2 regions of the Streptomyces sp. CA-142005 genome follow, and region 1 is predicted to be linked to the other one. Evidence: riboswitches for the same ligand, from Rfam matches in the RefSeq annotation. Region 1 holds a riboswitch; the other holds the start of a gene.

Evidence for each region. Region 1 has a riboswitch for glycine ahead of gcvP (aminomethyl-transferring glycine dehydrogenase). Riboswitches for the same ligand answer to the same signal wherever they lie in the genome.
Region 2: it holds a riboswitch for glycine, as region 1 does, so the genes downstream of both, gcvT (glycine cleavage system aminomethyltransferase GcvT) here and gcvP (aminomethyl-transferring glycine dehydrogenase) in region 1, are expected to answer to the same signal.

What each region holds. Positions count from the first base shown of each region.
Region 1 covers NZ_CP192078.1:2,216,045-2,223,255, forward strand. Annotated here, with positions in the region: gene gcvP (aminomethyl-transferring glycine dehydrogenase) at 1-2,115, opposite strand, end outside; glycine riboswitch at 2,288-2,382, opposite strand; gene ACQPXS_RS10650 (PRC-barrel domain-containing protein) at 2,502-2,873, shown strand; gene ACQPXS_RS10655 (DNA polymerase IV) at 2,795-4,237, opposite strand; gene ACQPXS_RS10660 (MerR family transcriptional regulator) at 4,305-4,988, opposite strand; gene ACQPXS_RS10665 (bifunctional nuclease family protein) at 5,217-5,690, opposite strand; gene ftsR (transcriptional regulator FtsR) at 5,776-6,513, opposite strand; gene ACQPXS_RS10675 (FHA domain-containing protein) at 6,559-7,211, opposite strand, start outside.
Region 2 covers NZ_CP192078.1:6,749,960-6,757,170, forward strand. Annotated here, with positions in the region: gene ACQPXS_RS31580 (class I SAM-dependent methyltransferase) at 1-308, shown strand, start outside; gene ACQPXS_RS31585 (L-serine ammonia-lyase) at 314-1,681, opposite strand; gene glyA (serine hydroxymethyltransferase) at 1,766-3,034, opposite strand; gene gcvH (glycine cleavage system protein GcvH) at 3,049-3,426, opposite strand; gene gcvT (glycine cleavage system aminomethyltransferase GcvT) at 3,535-4,653, opposite strand; glycine riboswitch at 4,698-4,810, opposite strand; glycine riboswitch at 4,811-4,908, opposite strand; gene ACQPXS_RS31605 (AAA family ATPase) at 5,071-5,730, shown strand; gene ACQPXS_RS31610 (enhanced serine sensitivity protein SseB) at 5,797-6,588, shown strand; gene ACQPXS_RS31615 (enhanced serine sensitivity protein SseB C-terminal domain-containing protein) at 6,682-7,211, shown strand, end outside.

The DNA.
Region 1 (7,211 bases):
CAGGTGCGAGACGTCACCGCCGAAGTGGCCCGGCTTGGCGAGGCCGACCAGGGCGTTGAGGTTGGCGCCGTCGACGTACACCTGGCCGCCGGCCTCGTGGACCTGGGCGCAGATGTCGGCGACGTGCTCCTCGAACACGCCGTGCGTGGAGGGGTAGGTGATCATCAGCACCGCCAGCTCGTCACGGTACTGCTCGATCTTGGCGCGCAGGTCCGCGACGTCGATCTCGCCGTCCTCGGCGGTCTTGACAACGACGACCTTCATGCCGGCCATCACGGCGCTGGCGGCGTTGGTGCCGTGCGCGGAGGACGGGATCAGGCAGACGGTGCGCTGCTCGTCCCCGTTGGCGCGGTGGTAGCCGCGCACGGCGAGCAGACCGGCCAGCTCGCCCTGCGAACCGGCGTTCGGCTGCAGGGAGACCTTGTCATAGCCGGTGACCTCGGCGAGACGTTCCTCCAGCTCGCGGATGAGCGTGAGGTAGCCCTCGGCCTGCCCGGCCGGGGCGAAGGGGTGCAGCTGGCCGAACTCCGGCCAGGTGACCGGCTCCATCTCGGTGGTCGCGTTGAGCTTCATGGTGCAGGAGCCCAGCGGGATCATGCCGCGGTCGAGCGCGTAGTCGCGGTCGGCCAGCCGGCGCAGGTAGCGCAGCATCGCCGTCTCGGACCGGTGCTGGTGGAAGACCGGGTGGGTGAGGTACGTGTCGGTGCGCAGCAGCTCCTCGGGCAGGGTGTCCTCGGCCGTCGCCTCCAGCGCCTCGATGTCGCCCTCGACGCCGAAGGCGGACCACACGGCGGCGACCTGGGCCCGCTTGGTGGTCTCGTCGCAGGCGATCGAGACCTGGTCGGCGTCGACCAGGTGCAGGTTGACGCCGTGCTCCCGGGCGGCGGCGACGACCTCGGCGGCCTTGCCGGGCACCCGCGCGGTGAGGGTGTCGAAGAACGCGCCGTGCACGATCTCGACACCGCCGGCCTTCAGGCCCGCGGCGAGGATCGTGGCGTACCGGTGCGTCCGCCGGGCGATGGTCTGCAGGCCCTCGGGGCCGTGGTAGACGGCGTACATGCCGGCCATCACGGCGAGCAGCACCTGCGCGGTGCAGATGTTGCTGGTCGCCTTCTCCCGGCGGATGTGCTGCTCGCGGGTCTGCAGCGCGAGCCGGTAGGCCCTGTTGCCGTCGGCGTCGACGGAGACGCCCACGAGACGGCCGGGCAGGCTGCGCGCGAACTTCTCGTGCACCGCCATGTAGCCGGCGTGCGGGCCGCCGAAGCCCATCGGCACACCGAAGCGCTGGGTGGTGCCGACGGCGATGTCCGCGCCCAGCTCGCCCGGCGAGGTCAGCAGGGTCAGCGCGAGCAGGTCGGCGGCGACGGTGACGAGCGCGCCGAGCTCGTGCGCCTGGTCGATGACCGGCTTGATGTCGCGTACGGCACCGGAGGCGCCCGGGTACTGGATCAGCACGCCGTTGATCTCACGCGCGGCGATGTCGGCCGGGATGCCCTCGCTGAGGTCGGCGACGACCACCTCGACACCGGTCGGCTCGGCGCGGGTCTGGATGACGGCGATGGTCTGCGGCAGCGCGTCCGCGTCGATGAGGAACAGGCCCTTCTTGTTCCTGCCCATGCGCCGGGACAGCGCCATGGCCTCGGCGGCCGCGGTGCCCTCGTCCAGCAGGGAGGCGCCGGAGGTGGGCAGCCCGGTGAGGTCGGCGACCATCGTCTGGAAGTTCAGCAGCGCTTCGAGGCGGCCCTGGGAGATCTCCGGCTGGTACGGGGTGTAGGCCGTGTACCAGGCCGGGTTCTCCATGACGTTGCGCAGGATCACCGGCGGGGTGAAGGTGCCGTAGTAGCCGAGGCCGATCATGGAGTCGAGGACCTGGTTGCGGTCGGCGAGCGAGCGCAGCTCGGCGAGCACCTCGGCCTCGGTGCGGGCGCCCGGCAGATCCAGGGCGTCGGCGTTCTTGATCACATCCGGGACCGCCGCGGCGGTCAGCTCGTCCAGCGAGCCGTAGCCGACGTGCGCGAGCATCTTGGCCCGCGCCTCCTGGTCGGGCCCGATGTGGCGCTGCTCGAACGGGATGCCCGCTTCGAGCTCCGAGAGCGGAATACGATGGGCGGTCATTGCGGAGGCCTCCTGGTCTGACGCGACCTTCGAGGGCACCACGGCGCGGGTGCCCGGACGGCCTCCCCCTCTGTCATCTCAACCTGAGAGCTTCACCGGGGCCTTGAAGTCCCGGTTTTCACCGTCGGTGAGAGCGGAAGCCGTCGACACCCGCCCTGCTTTCCAGAGTGACCTCGTCCGTGCGGTACGTGAGCCTGAGAGATTCCGGGGAGGATTTGCTCCTTCGGCGCCTCCGAGGTGGTCGGAGGACTCTCCCGCACGGGGTCAGCAGCCGCTGTCAGCCTACCAGCGAGGCCGGCGCGCGAGCCCTCGAGTGGCCGCCTCCCTGAATCTGCTCTTTCGTAGTGCTTACGGATGAGTTGCGACCACGTGGAGGGAGAGGGACCGTGCAGACCGAGATCGATCCGCGCAACCTGATCGGCCGCAAGGCGTTCGACCGCAACGGCACCAAGATCGGCACCATCGACGAGGTGTACCTCGACGACGCGACCGGCGTACCCGAGTGGGCGGCGATACGCACCGGCCTGTTCTCCCGCGACGCCTTCGTCCCCCTGGAACCGAGCGAGCTGATCGAGGGCTCCCTCCACGTCCCGTTCGACCGCGCTCTGATCAAGGACGCCCCCGACTTCGGCGTGGGCCGCCATCTCTCCCCCGAGCAGGAGCTGCAGCTGTACCACCACTACGGCCTGGACGTGGCATCACCTTCCGCGGCCCCGGACCACGACTTCGGCAAGCTGGCGGGTTCAGAGGAGACGTGACCTTCTCCGGGGTCCGGGTCGGGCGGGTGGGAAGGATCCGAGACCAACGGCAACGGATCAGCGGACTCCAGCGCGGGATCATCGACAGAGAACGTCCGCACCCGCCCCGGAGCGGACTGCGGCGTCTCGAACCGCACGGTGACCCGCCCCAGCCCACTCCCCTGCACCCACCCGTGGCCGTACTCCGCATGCCTTACGTCCTGGCCTGCCCGCCAGTGACGTTCAACCGGCTCCGGCCGCTCCAGAACGGACTCCGTCTCACTCCTCTCCGGCTCCTCCGCCGGAGGTGACGGCATGGCCTGCGCGAACAGGTCCTCCTGGGTGTAGTCGGCGAGCCCGGAGACACCCACGCCCAGCAGCCGTACCCCACCCGTGGTGTCCACGGAGTCCAGCAGCCGCGCGGCCGCCTCGCGCACGACCGCGGGATCGTCCGTGGGCCCTCTGAGCGTCTCGGAGCGGGTCAGGGTCGAGAAGTCGTACCGGCGCACCTTCAGCACGATCGTCCGCCCCGACAGCCCGGCCCCGCGCAGCCGCCCCACACACCGGTCGGCGAGCCGCTGCACCTCCAGCCCGATCCGGAGCCGGTCATGGATGTCCACGTCGTAGGTGTCCTCGACCGACACCGACTTCGCCTCGCGCTCGGCCACCACGGGCCGCTCGTCGTGGGCCAGGGCCATGGCGTACAGCGCGTGCCCGTGTGCCTTGCCCAGCAGCCGGACCAGCTCGTCCTCGCCCGCCTCGGCCAGCTCCTCGACCGTCGCGATCCCGGCGCGGCGCAGATGGTCCCCGGTGGCCGGCCCGACCCCCGGCAGGGTCCGCACCGGCATGGGACCCAGCAGGGCCCGCTCGGTGCCCGGCCGGATGAGCACCAGGCCGTCCGGCTTGGCCTGCTCCGAGGCGATCTTGGCGAGCATCTTGGAGGCGGCGAGCCCCACCGATCCGGTCAGCCCGGTGACCGCCCGTATGTCCGCGCGCAGCCTGATTCCGGCCAGCCGCGCCGACTCCTCGTCCCAGGCCGTGCCCCCGGCCTCCAGATCCACGAACGCCTCGTCCAGGCTGAGCGGCTCCACCAGCGGTGACAGCTCCCGCAGCAGCGCCATCACCTGCTCGCTGATCGCCCGGTACACAGTGAAGCGCGGCACCAGGTACGCGGCGTTGGGTGCCAGCCGGCGTGCCTGGGCCATGGGCATCGCCGAGTGGACCCCGAAGACGCGTGCCTCGTACGACGCGGTGGCCACGACCCCGCGCGGCCCGAGCCCGCCCACGACGACCGCCTTCCCGCGCAGGCTCGGCTTGGATGCCTGCTCCACCGAGGCGTAGAAGGCATCCATGTCGAGATGCAGGATCGTGGGCGCGTTTCTCACATCTCCGATGCTGCACCACGGCACTGACAATGCCGGGGGTGCGGAGCGCGCCGGGGCCGGACCGCCCTCAGACCGCCCGGTTGCGCCGCCGCGCCAGCTCGTCCGCGGGGTTGTGCCCGACCAGCGTCTCGCCGGTGTCGACGCGCTCGCCGTGCAGCTGGGACAGCGCGCTCTCCACGTCCCGCCACACCACGCCGACGGCGATCCCGAAGATGCCCTGGCCGCCCTGGAGCAAGGCGTGGACCTCGTCCGGCGAGGTGCACTCGTACACCGTGGCGCCATCGCTCATCAGGGTCATCCGCTCCAGGTCACGGAAACCGCGTTCCCTGAGGTGCTGCACGGCCGTGCGGATGTTCTGCAGCGAGACCCCGGTGTCCAGGAACCGCTTGACGATCTTCAGGACGACGACGTCGCGGAAGCTGTACAGCCGTTGCGTGCCCGACCCGTACGCGGGCCGCACGCTCGGCTCCACCAGGCCGGTGCGCGCCCAGTAGTCCAGCTGCCGGTAAGTGATGCCCGCGGCCGCGCAGGCCGTCGGCCCGCGGTAGCCGATGTGTTCCGCCGCCATGGACGCCGCCCCTCCGCCGTTCGGCACCACCGTCGGCCGCTGCGGAGCGTGACCGACCGCGCTGCTCGGTTGGGGATACCCGCTGTTCGAACGCAGCTGAGAGCTAGGGGGAGGGTACGGACCGCTCTCCCCGAACCCGCGTCCGGGGGCACCCCCAGCCGTACCGTCGCCGCTGGTGCTCACGCCGACCTCCGTCCTTGACCTGCCTTCACGACGGTAGGCAGTCACCAGGGGTGCGTCAACGATCGCCACACTCGGCACGCCGAGTGATAATCACCCTGGGAGTGGTTTCCCGTGTCCCACCGCGGGGAAAGGCTAGCCGAATGCGTTCGGGGGAGGCCGCAGGACGCTCTCAATGGCCGGTGGCAATTGCCCGCGCACAGGTGCGCCGACGCTCACCGGCCGTTCGACTCACTGGCTGCTGGTGCCGAAGTCCTCGGGCGAGATCTGGTCGAGGAACTCGCGGAACTTCTCCACCTCGTCCTCCTGCTCGTCCGGAATGGCGATGCCGGCGTCGTCCAGCACCGCGTCACTGCCGTAGATCGGCGTTCCGGTGCGCAGGGCCAGCGCTATGGCATCGGAGGGGCGGGCGCTGACCTCGACGCCGCTGGCGAAGACCAGCTCCGCGTAGAAGACACCTTCACGCAGATCGGTGATGCGTACTTCGGTCAGCTCCTGGCCGACGGCCTCCAGCACGTCCTTGAACAGGTCGTGGGTCAGCGGCCTGGCGGGGGCCATGCCCTGCTGGGCGAACGCGATCGCCGTCGCCTCCCCCGGCCCGATCCAGATGGGGAGGTAACGGTCGCCTCCCACTTCGCGCAGGAGCACGATCGGTTGGTTGGAGGGCATTTCGACCCGGACACCTACGACATCGAGCTCGTTCACACAGCAACCCTAGGCCGTGCTCGGGACGTTTGGGTAGTCGGGCCGGGAACAGGTGGCCGATCCGGCCGCTCACGGCCCCCGCTGTTCAGGGCAGCCGCACCCCGAGAGCGGTCTGCACCAGTGCCGTGTGCAGCTTCACCGTGAGCGCCGCCAGCTCCTTCGCACGGGCCTCGGCATGGGCCCTGGTCTGCGGGTTGCGGTGACGCCTGAGCGGGGCCACCACCTGGTCGACGAGTCCGGCCTCGCGGTCGGCGGCCGCCTTCATCACCCGAAGGTGGCGTGGCCCGATCCCGAACCGGCCCAGTTCGGCGACGAGCGAGGCCACGGTGACCGCCTCGGCGTCGTACGCCCCGTCCTCCAGGGGAGCGATGAGCCCGTACGACTCCCACTCCTCGAGGTCGCCCTCGTCGATCTCCGCGGCCGCCAGCAGCTCGGCCCTGCCGAGCCGGGCCACCGTGCGCGCCGCGGACGGCTCCGGAACGTCCTCGGCGGTGCGCTGACGGCCCACCACGGGCAGCTGGACGGCCTCGCCCCGTTCCATGGCGTCCAGGTGCTCGCGGATCACCTTGAGCGGCAGATAGTGGTCCCGCTGCATCCGCAGCACATGCGCCAGGCGCTCCACATCCCCGGCGCTGAACTTGCGATATCCCGAAGGGGTCCGCTGCGGCTCGATGAGCCCCTCCGACTCCAGGAAACGGATCTTGGAGACGGTGACTTCAGGGAACTCCTCGCGCAGCACGTTCAGCACCGTGCCGATGCTCATCAGCCCACTGTCCCTGGCGGCGGTACCGCTTCCGGCACCGCCGCTCGGTGTTTGAAGCATGGACCTTCCCTGGGGGTCCCCCCGGACACCGGGTCCGGGGGCGGGTCAGATGCCCTGCCGGCTCGCGTAGAACACCAGCCGGTACTTGCCGATCTGCACCTCGTCACCGTTCGACAGCGGGACCTGATCGATCCGCTCACGGTTGACGTACGTGCCGTTCAGACTGCCCACGTCGGCCACGGTGAACGAGCCGTCCGGAGAGCGCCGGAACTCCACGTGCCGCCGCGAGACCGTGACGTCGTCCAGGAAGATGTCGCTCTGCGGGTGACGGCCGGCCGTGGTCAGGTCGCTGTCCAGCAGGAAGCGGCTGCCCGAGTTCGGTCCCCGGCGCACCACCAGCAGCGCCGAGCCCATCGGCAGCGCGTCCACCGCGGCCTGCGCCTCGGGCGACAGCATCGGCATCTGCGTCTGGCCGGTGACCTCCGCGTCGTAGGCCTCGAGCCCGGAGATCGAGATCGTGGACGTCGTCTCGGAGGCACGCTCCGGCGCCACTCCGGGGCGCAGCGGCGCGCCACAATTGGAACAGAAGCGGGCGTTCTCCGCATTGCGGTTACCGCACCTCGTACACACCAGGACCGACATCGACGGATCCTCCTGCGGCTGCCCCGCCGGGGCGTTGGACGCGTACGGACCGGGGGCGAACCCTCCACCCGCACCTGAGGTTGACGGTTGCCCGAAACCTATGCCGCCGGACCGGG
Region 2 (7,211 bases), 4.5 Mb from region 1:
CCACCCTGCGCCGGCTCGCCCGGCTGGCACCCGGTTCGACCCTGGCCCTGACCTTCCTGCTCCCGGAACACCTCGTGGACGAGCGCGACCGCGCCGGTCTCAGGGCGAGCGAGGCGGGCGCCCGGGCGTCCGGCACGCCGTTCCTCAGCTTCTACACCCCCGACGAGATGCTGACCCTGGCCCGGGAGGCCGGCTTCAAGGAGGCCCACCACATCCCGGGCGCCTCCCACGCCGAGCGCTACTTCACCGGCCGCACCGACGGCCTGCGCCCGTCAACCGGGGAGGACGTGCTGCTGGCCCGGACCTGACGGCGTCAGCACTCGATGATGTTCACCGCCAGCCCGCCCCGCGCCGTCTCCTTGTACTTCACGGACATGTCCGCGCCGGTGTCCTTCATGGTCTTGATGACCTTGTCCAGGGACACCTTGTGGGAGCCGTCGCCGCGCATGGCCATCTTCGCCGCGGTGACCGCCTTGACCGCGGCCATGCCGTTGCGCTCGATGCACGGGATCTGGACCAGGCCGCCGACCGGGTCGCAGGTCAGGCCGAGGTTGTGCTCCATGCCGATCTCGGCCGCGTTCTCGACCTGCTCCGGGGAGCCGCCGAGGACCTCGGCCAGCGCGCCCGCGGCCATCGAGCAGGCGGAGCCGACCTCGCCCTGGCAGCCGACCTCGGCGCCGGAGATGGAGGCGTTCTCCTTGAAGAGCATGCCGATCGCGCCGGCGGCGAGGAGGAAGCGGACCACTCCGTCCTCGTCGGCGCCGGGGACGAAGTTGATGTAGTAGTGCAGGACCGCCGGGATGATGCCGGCCGCGCCGTTCGTCGGGGCGGTCACCACCCGGCCGCCGGCCGCGTTCTCCTCGTTGACGGCCATCGCGTAGAGGGTGATCCACTCCATGGCGTGGGCCAGTGCGTCGCCCTCGGCGCGCAGCTGGCGGGCGGAGACGGCCGCGCGGCGGCGCACCTTCAGGCCGCCGGGCAGTATGCCCTCGCGGGACATGCCGCGCCCGACGCACTCGCGCATCACCCGCCAGATCTCCAGCAGGCCCGCGCGGATCTCCTCCTCCGTGCGCCAGGCCCGCTCGTTCTCCAGCATCAGGGAGGAGATCGACAGACCCGTCTCCTTCGTCAGGCGCAGGAGCTCGTCGCCGGTGCGGAAGGAGTACTTCAGGACCGTGTCGTCCAGCTTGATCCGGTCCGCGCCGACCGCGTCCTCGTCCACGACGAAGCCGCCGCCGACCGAGTAGTACGTCTTCGACAGCAGCTCCGCGCCCGAGGCGTCGTACGCCCACAGCGTCATGCCGTTGGCGTGGTACGGCAGGGCCTTGCGGCGGTGCAGCACGAGATCCTTGTCGAAGGAGAAGGGGATCTCGTGCTCGCCGAGGAGGCTGATCCGGCCCGCGGCCTTGATCGCCTCCACGCGCGCGTCCGCCGTCTCCACGTCCACCGTGCGCGGCGAGTCGCCGGTCAGGCCGAGCAGGACGGCCTTCGGGGTGCCGTGGCCGTGCCCGGTCGCGCCCAGGGAGCCGTACAGCTCCGTCCGGACGGTGGCGGTCTTTTCCAGCAGCCCTTCGTTGCGCAGGCGGCGGGCGAACATCCGCGCCGCGCGCATCGGGCCGACCGTGTGGGAGCTGGACGGGCCGATGCCGATCGAGAACAGGTCGAAGACCGAGATGGCCACGGTCACTCCTCAAGACGGGGGGTGGCGGGGCACCCTCCGGCGGTCTGCCGTCGGGTACCCCACCGGGGACTTACTTGTCCGGACCTACTTGTTCAGGCCCGGGTACAGCGGGTGCTTGTCGGCGAGCGCCTTCACGCGCGCCTTGAGGGCCTCGGCGTCGTAGGACGGCTTCAGCGCCTCGGCGATCACGTCCGCGACCTCGGCGAAGTCCTCGGCCGTGAAGCCGCGGGTGGCGAGGGCGGGCGTACCGATCCTGAGGCCCGAGGTGACCATCGGCGGGCGAGGGTCGTTCGGGACCGCGTTGCGGTTGACCGTGATGCCGACCTCGTGGAGGCGGTCCTCGGCCTGCTGCCCGTCCAGCTCGGACTCGCGCAGGTCCACCAGGATCAGGTGCACGTCCGTGCCGCCGGACAGGACGTTCACGCCGGCCTCGCGGGCGTCGGCCGCCGTCAGACGCTCGGCCAGGATGCGGGCGCCCTCCACTGTACGACGCTGGCGCTCCTTGAAGTCCTCGCTCGCGGCGACCTTGAAGGAGACGGCCTTGGCCGCGATCACGTGCTCCAGGGGGCCGCCCTGGAAGCCCGGGAAGACGGCGGAGTTCAGCTTCTTCGCGAAGTCCTTGCCGCGGGCGAGGATGATGCCGCCGCGCGGACCGCCCAGCGTCTTGTGCGTGGTCGAGGTGACCACGTCGGCGTACGGCACGGGGTTGGCGTGCAGACCGGCCGCGACCAGGCCCGCGAAGTGCGCCATGTCGACCCACAGGTAGGCCTCGACCTCGTCCGCGATCCGGCGGAAGGCGGCGAAGTCCAGCTCACGCGGGTACGCCGACCAGCCGGCGATGATCACCTTGGGGCGGTGTTCCTTGGCGAGCCGCTCGACCTCGGCCATGTCGACCAGGCCGGTGGCGGCGTCCACGTGGTAGGCGACCACGTTGAACTGCTTGCCGGAGAAGTTCAGGCGCATGCCGTGGGTCAGGTGGCCGCCGTGTGCCAGGTCCAGGCCGAGGATGGTGTCCCCGGGCTGGGCCAGCGCGAACAGGGCCGCCTGGTTGGCGGAGGCGCCGGAGTGGGGCTGGACGTTGGCGTACTCGGCGCCGAACAGCTCCTTGACCCGGTCGATGGCGATCTGCTCGGCGACGTCGACGTGCTCGCAGCCGCCGTAGTAGCGGCGGCCCGGGTAGCCCTCGGCGTACTTGTTGGTGAGGACGGAGCCCTGCGCCTCCATCACCGCGAGCGGCGCGAAGTTCTCGGAGGCGATCATCTCCAGCGTGGACTGCTGGCGGCCGAGCTCGGCGTCGACCGCGGCGGCGATCTCCGGGTCCAGCTCGTGCAGGGACGTGTTCAGGACGGTCATACGGCTACGACTCCTCAGCCGGCGGTCTCGGCGGTGTACTCGTCGGCGGAGAGCAGGTCGGCCGGCTCCTCCGCGACGCGCACCTTGAACAGCCAGCCGCCCTCGAAGGGGGCGGAGTTCACCAGCGACGGGTCGTTGACGACGTCCTCGTTGATCTCGGTGACCTCACCGGTGACCGGCGAGTACAGGTCGGAGACCGACTTGGTGGACTCCAGCTCGCCGCAGGTCTCGCCCGCGGTCACCGTGGAGCCGACCTCGGGGAGCTGGGCGTAGACGACATCGCCGAGCGCGTTGGCCGCGAACTCGGTGATGCCGACCGTCGAGACGCCGTCCTCGGCGGCCGACAGCCACTCGTGCTCCTTGCTGTAGCGCAGCTGCTGGGGGTTGCTCATGGCCTGAATTCTCCTGTACGCGCGGGAGTGCTGATGAAGGGGGGACTGCGGAAGCCGCTGTGAGCAGCGGAAACGTGCGCGGGGTCACACAGTGACCGCGCCCAGTGTCTACTTCTGGCGCTTGTAGAACGGCAGCGCCACGACCTCGTACGGCTCATGGCTGCCCCGGATGTCCACGCCGACGCCCTCGGTGCCCGGCGCCGCGTGCGCCGCGTCGACGTAGGCCATGGCGATCGGCTTGCCCAGGGTGGGGGAGGGGGCGCCGGAGGTGACCTCGCCGATCACCTCGCCGCCGGCGACGACGGCGTACCCGGCACGCGGCACCCGGCGGCCCTCGGCGATCAGGCCGACGAGGACGCGCGGCGGGTTCTGCTCGGCCCTGGCGGCGGCCTCGGTGAGCGCCTCGCGCCCGACGAAGTCGCCTTCCTTCTCGAACTTCACCACCCGGCCGAGCCCGGCGTCGAAGGGGGTGAGCGAGGTGGTCAGCTCGTGCCCGTACAGCGGCATGCCCGCCTCCAGGCGCAGGGTGTCCCGGCAGGACAGGCCGCACGGGACCAGGCCTGCGCCCTCGCCGGCCTTGGTCAGCGCCTGCCACAGCTCGACCGCGTGCTCGGGCTTCACGAACAGCTCGAAGCCGTCCTCGCCGGTGTATCCGGTGCGGGCGATCAGGGCCGGGACGCCGGCGACCGTGCCGGGCAGGCCGGCGTAGTACTTCAGGCCGTCCAGGTCGGCGTCGGTGAGGGACTTCAGGATGCCGGGGGACTCCGGGCCCTGGACGGCGATCAGCGCGTAGGCGTCCCGGTCGTCGCGCACCTCGGCGTCGAAGCCGGCGGCGCGCTCGGTCAGCGCGTCCAGCACCACCTGGGCGTTGGAGGCGTTGGCGACGACCATGTACTCGGTCTCGGCGAGCCGGTAGACGATCAGGTCGTCCAGGATGCCGCCGTCGGCCTGGCAGATCATGGTGTAGCGGGCGCGGCCCACGCCGACGGTGGCGATGTTGCCGACCAGGGCGTAGTCGAGGAGGGCGGCGGCCTCCGCGCCGGTGACGGTGATCTCGCCCATGTGGGAGAGGTCGAAGAGACCCGCCTTCGTCCGCACGGCGAGGTGCTCGTCGCGCTCGGAGCCGTAGCGCAGCGGCATGTCCCAGCCGGCGAAGTCGGTCATCGTCGCACCGAGCGAGCGATGCACGGCATCGAGCGCGGTGTGACGGAGTTCGGTACTGCTCATCGGTCGGTCGTCTCCCAGGACGCAGCGGGACGGGCGAGGAACGTTCCTCCCCATCTGTCATCGGAACCTGAGAGGTTCGCCACGACCGCCACCGGGACGATCACGGCTTGCACCTTGGGTGGAGCCACTGACGCAGCGGCCCGCTTTTCAGATGTGCCTCGCCCGCGCGGTAACGGGGCCTGAGAGATTCAAGGGAGGGACTTGCTCCTTCGGCGCCCCAGCGAAGGCTGCTGGGGACTCTCCCGCGCGGATTCAAGCGGCCGGTATGCAGTTGGCGGCCACATCATTGCACGGCGAGCGCCCTTTTGTAACCGACCTGTGGCACGACCCGGACCCTGCAGGCGACATCCTCCATTACCTTCTCTTTGCGTACGGCGGGAACGAATATTACCGAGCAGGCAGGGGAGGACGACCACGGTGAACAGGACTCCGGTGTACGCCACCGTCACCACCGGCATCGCGGTGCCGGGGCAGCGCCCTGCCCCGGCCGCGGTCGTCCGGGACCTGCGCGACCGGGCCGGCCACGGCCCGCGCGCCCTGCTCTTCGGCCCCCGCGACCTGGTCGTGATCACCGGCCTGCCCGGCAGCGGCAAGTCCACCCTGATGCACCGCGCGGTCGCCGGCCGCCGCGTCGACTCCCAGGACACCCGCGACCGCTGGGACGCCCGCGCCCCCCGCCTCCTCCCCTACGCCCTCTACCGCCCCCTGGTCCGCCTCGCCCACTACGCCGGCCTGCGCCGCGCCCTGCGCACCGGCGAGGGCGTCGTCGTGCACGACTGCGGCACCCAGCCCTGGGTGCGCGCCTGGCTCGCCCGCGAGGCCCGCCGCCGGGGCGGCACCCTCCATCTGCTCCTGCTCGACGTCACCCCCGAGACCGCGCGCAAGGGCCAGCGCGAGCGCGGCCGGGGCGTCTCGGCCTACGCCTTCCGCCGTCACCGCCGGACGACCGCCCGGCTGCTCGCGGCGGTCGAGCGCGGTGAGCTGCCCGCGGGCTGCGGCGCGGCGGTGCTGCTGGACCGGCCGGCGGCGGACGCCCTCCAGCGGATCGCCTTCGTGGGACGAGGCTTCACAAGGTGAGGCCCTGTCACAGCCACCCGCTAGCCTTCATGGACACAGCAGTGGTTCCCAGCAGGCGGTAGGCAGATGGACTTCCCGGCGGACATTCCCGCGGACTTCCCGGCACAGGCGCACCCCCAGCCGCACGGCGGCTGGCCCGGCAACGAGCTGGAGGAGGTGCTCTCGGCCTCCCTCGGCATACCCGCGGCGGCCGGCCGGATCATCGAGGTGCTGGGCCGCAGCCTGCTCTGGATCCCGCTGCCCAACGGCGGCGGTCCGGACAGCGGCCCGCTCGACCTGCCCTCGCTGGACATCGAGGGCCAGGCGTACGTCCCGGTGTTCAGCTCCGAGGAGCAGCTGCGCCAGGCGGCCGGCCCCCACATGCCGTACACCATCGCCCCCGCCGTGGAGTTCGCCCGCGGCCTGCCCCCGCAGATCGGCCTCGCGGTGAACCCCGACGCGCTGGTCGGCATCCCGCTCCCGCCCGCGGCGGTGGCCGAGCTGTGCCGGATCGGCCGTACCCCGCTGGACGGCCCGAACACCGGCGCCCGGGTCCGCCTCTTCGAGCCCGACTGGCAGGACGACCCGGTCGACTTCCTCTCCGCCGCGTCCGCCGAGTTCGCCGGGACCGGCGTGGTCCGCACCGCCCGCCGCTGCCTGGCCGCCATCGAGACGGACGACCCGGTCATGTTCGTGGGCGTCGAGCTCTCCCAGTGGGAGGGCGACCTGCGCAGCCTCCCCCTGCAGGCCCTCGGCAAAGCTCTCGGAAAGATCCCGGTGCAGTGGCCGGTCAACCTGGTCCTTCTGGACGTGACGGACGACCCGGTGGCCGAGTGGCTGAAGGCGAACGTCCGCCCCTTCTATCAGTACGGCCACTGAAACACCTCGAGGGGCGCACACACCCAGGGCCCCGGGCCGGTAGGCGCATAAGCTGTCTCCCGACACCGGGGCACAAAAAGAAGGGCACGACAGGTGAGCGCGAGCCACAGCGGCAGCGTCAGCGTGGAACATGCGCTGCGCCAGGTCACCCCCGGCCGCTACGACGCCTACGAGGCCCTGCTCCGCGCCCTCGCCACCCCCTCCTCCGGCCAGATCTGGATGCTCCTGTGGCACGGCCAGGCCGGCTCCCCGGACGCCCAGTACGGGAACATGGAGGTCGACGGCTTCCAGTACGCCCCCTGCGTCACCTCCGCCCAGGAGCTCTCGGCCAGCGGCTGGAACCGCTCGTACGAGGTCGTCGACGGCCTTGACGTGGCCCGCACCCTCTACCCCGACCACTACGGCCTCTGGCTCAACCCGCACGCCCCGGGCGGCGGCGTCGGCATCCCCTGGCTGGATCTGCGCCGCATCGCCACCGGCCTGGACCGCCAGCCCGCGGGCCCCCTCCGGCTGACCGAACCCGGCATCGAGATCCCCCAGTTCTACGCCCTCCTCACGCAGAACGCCCACCGCACCCCGGCCCTGCGCTCCCTGCGCCGCGCCTGGGTGCAGCCGGCGCTCGG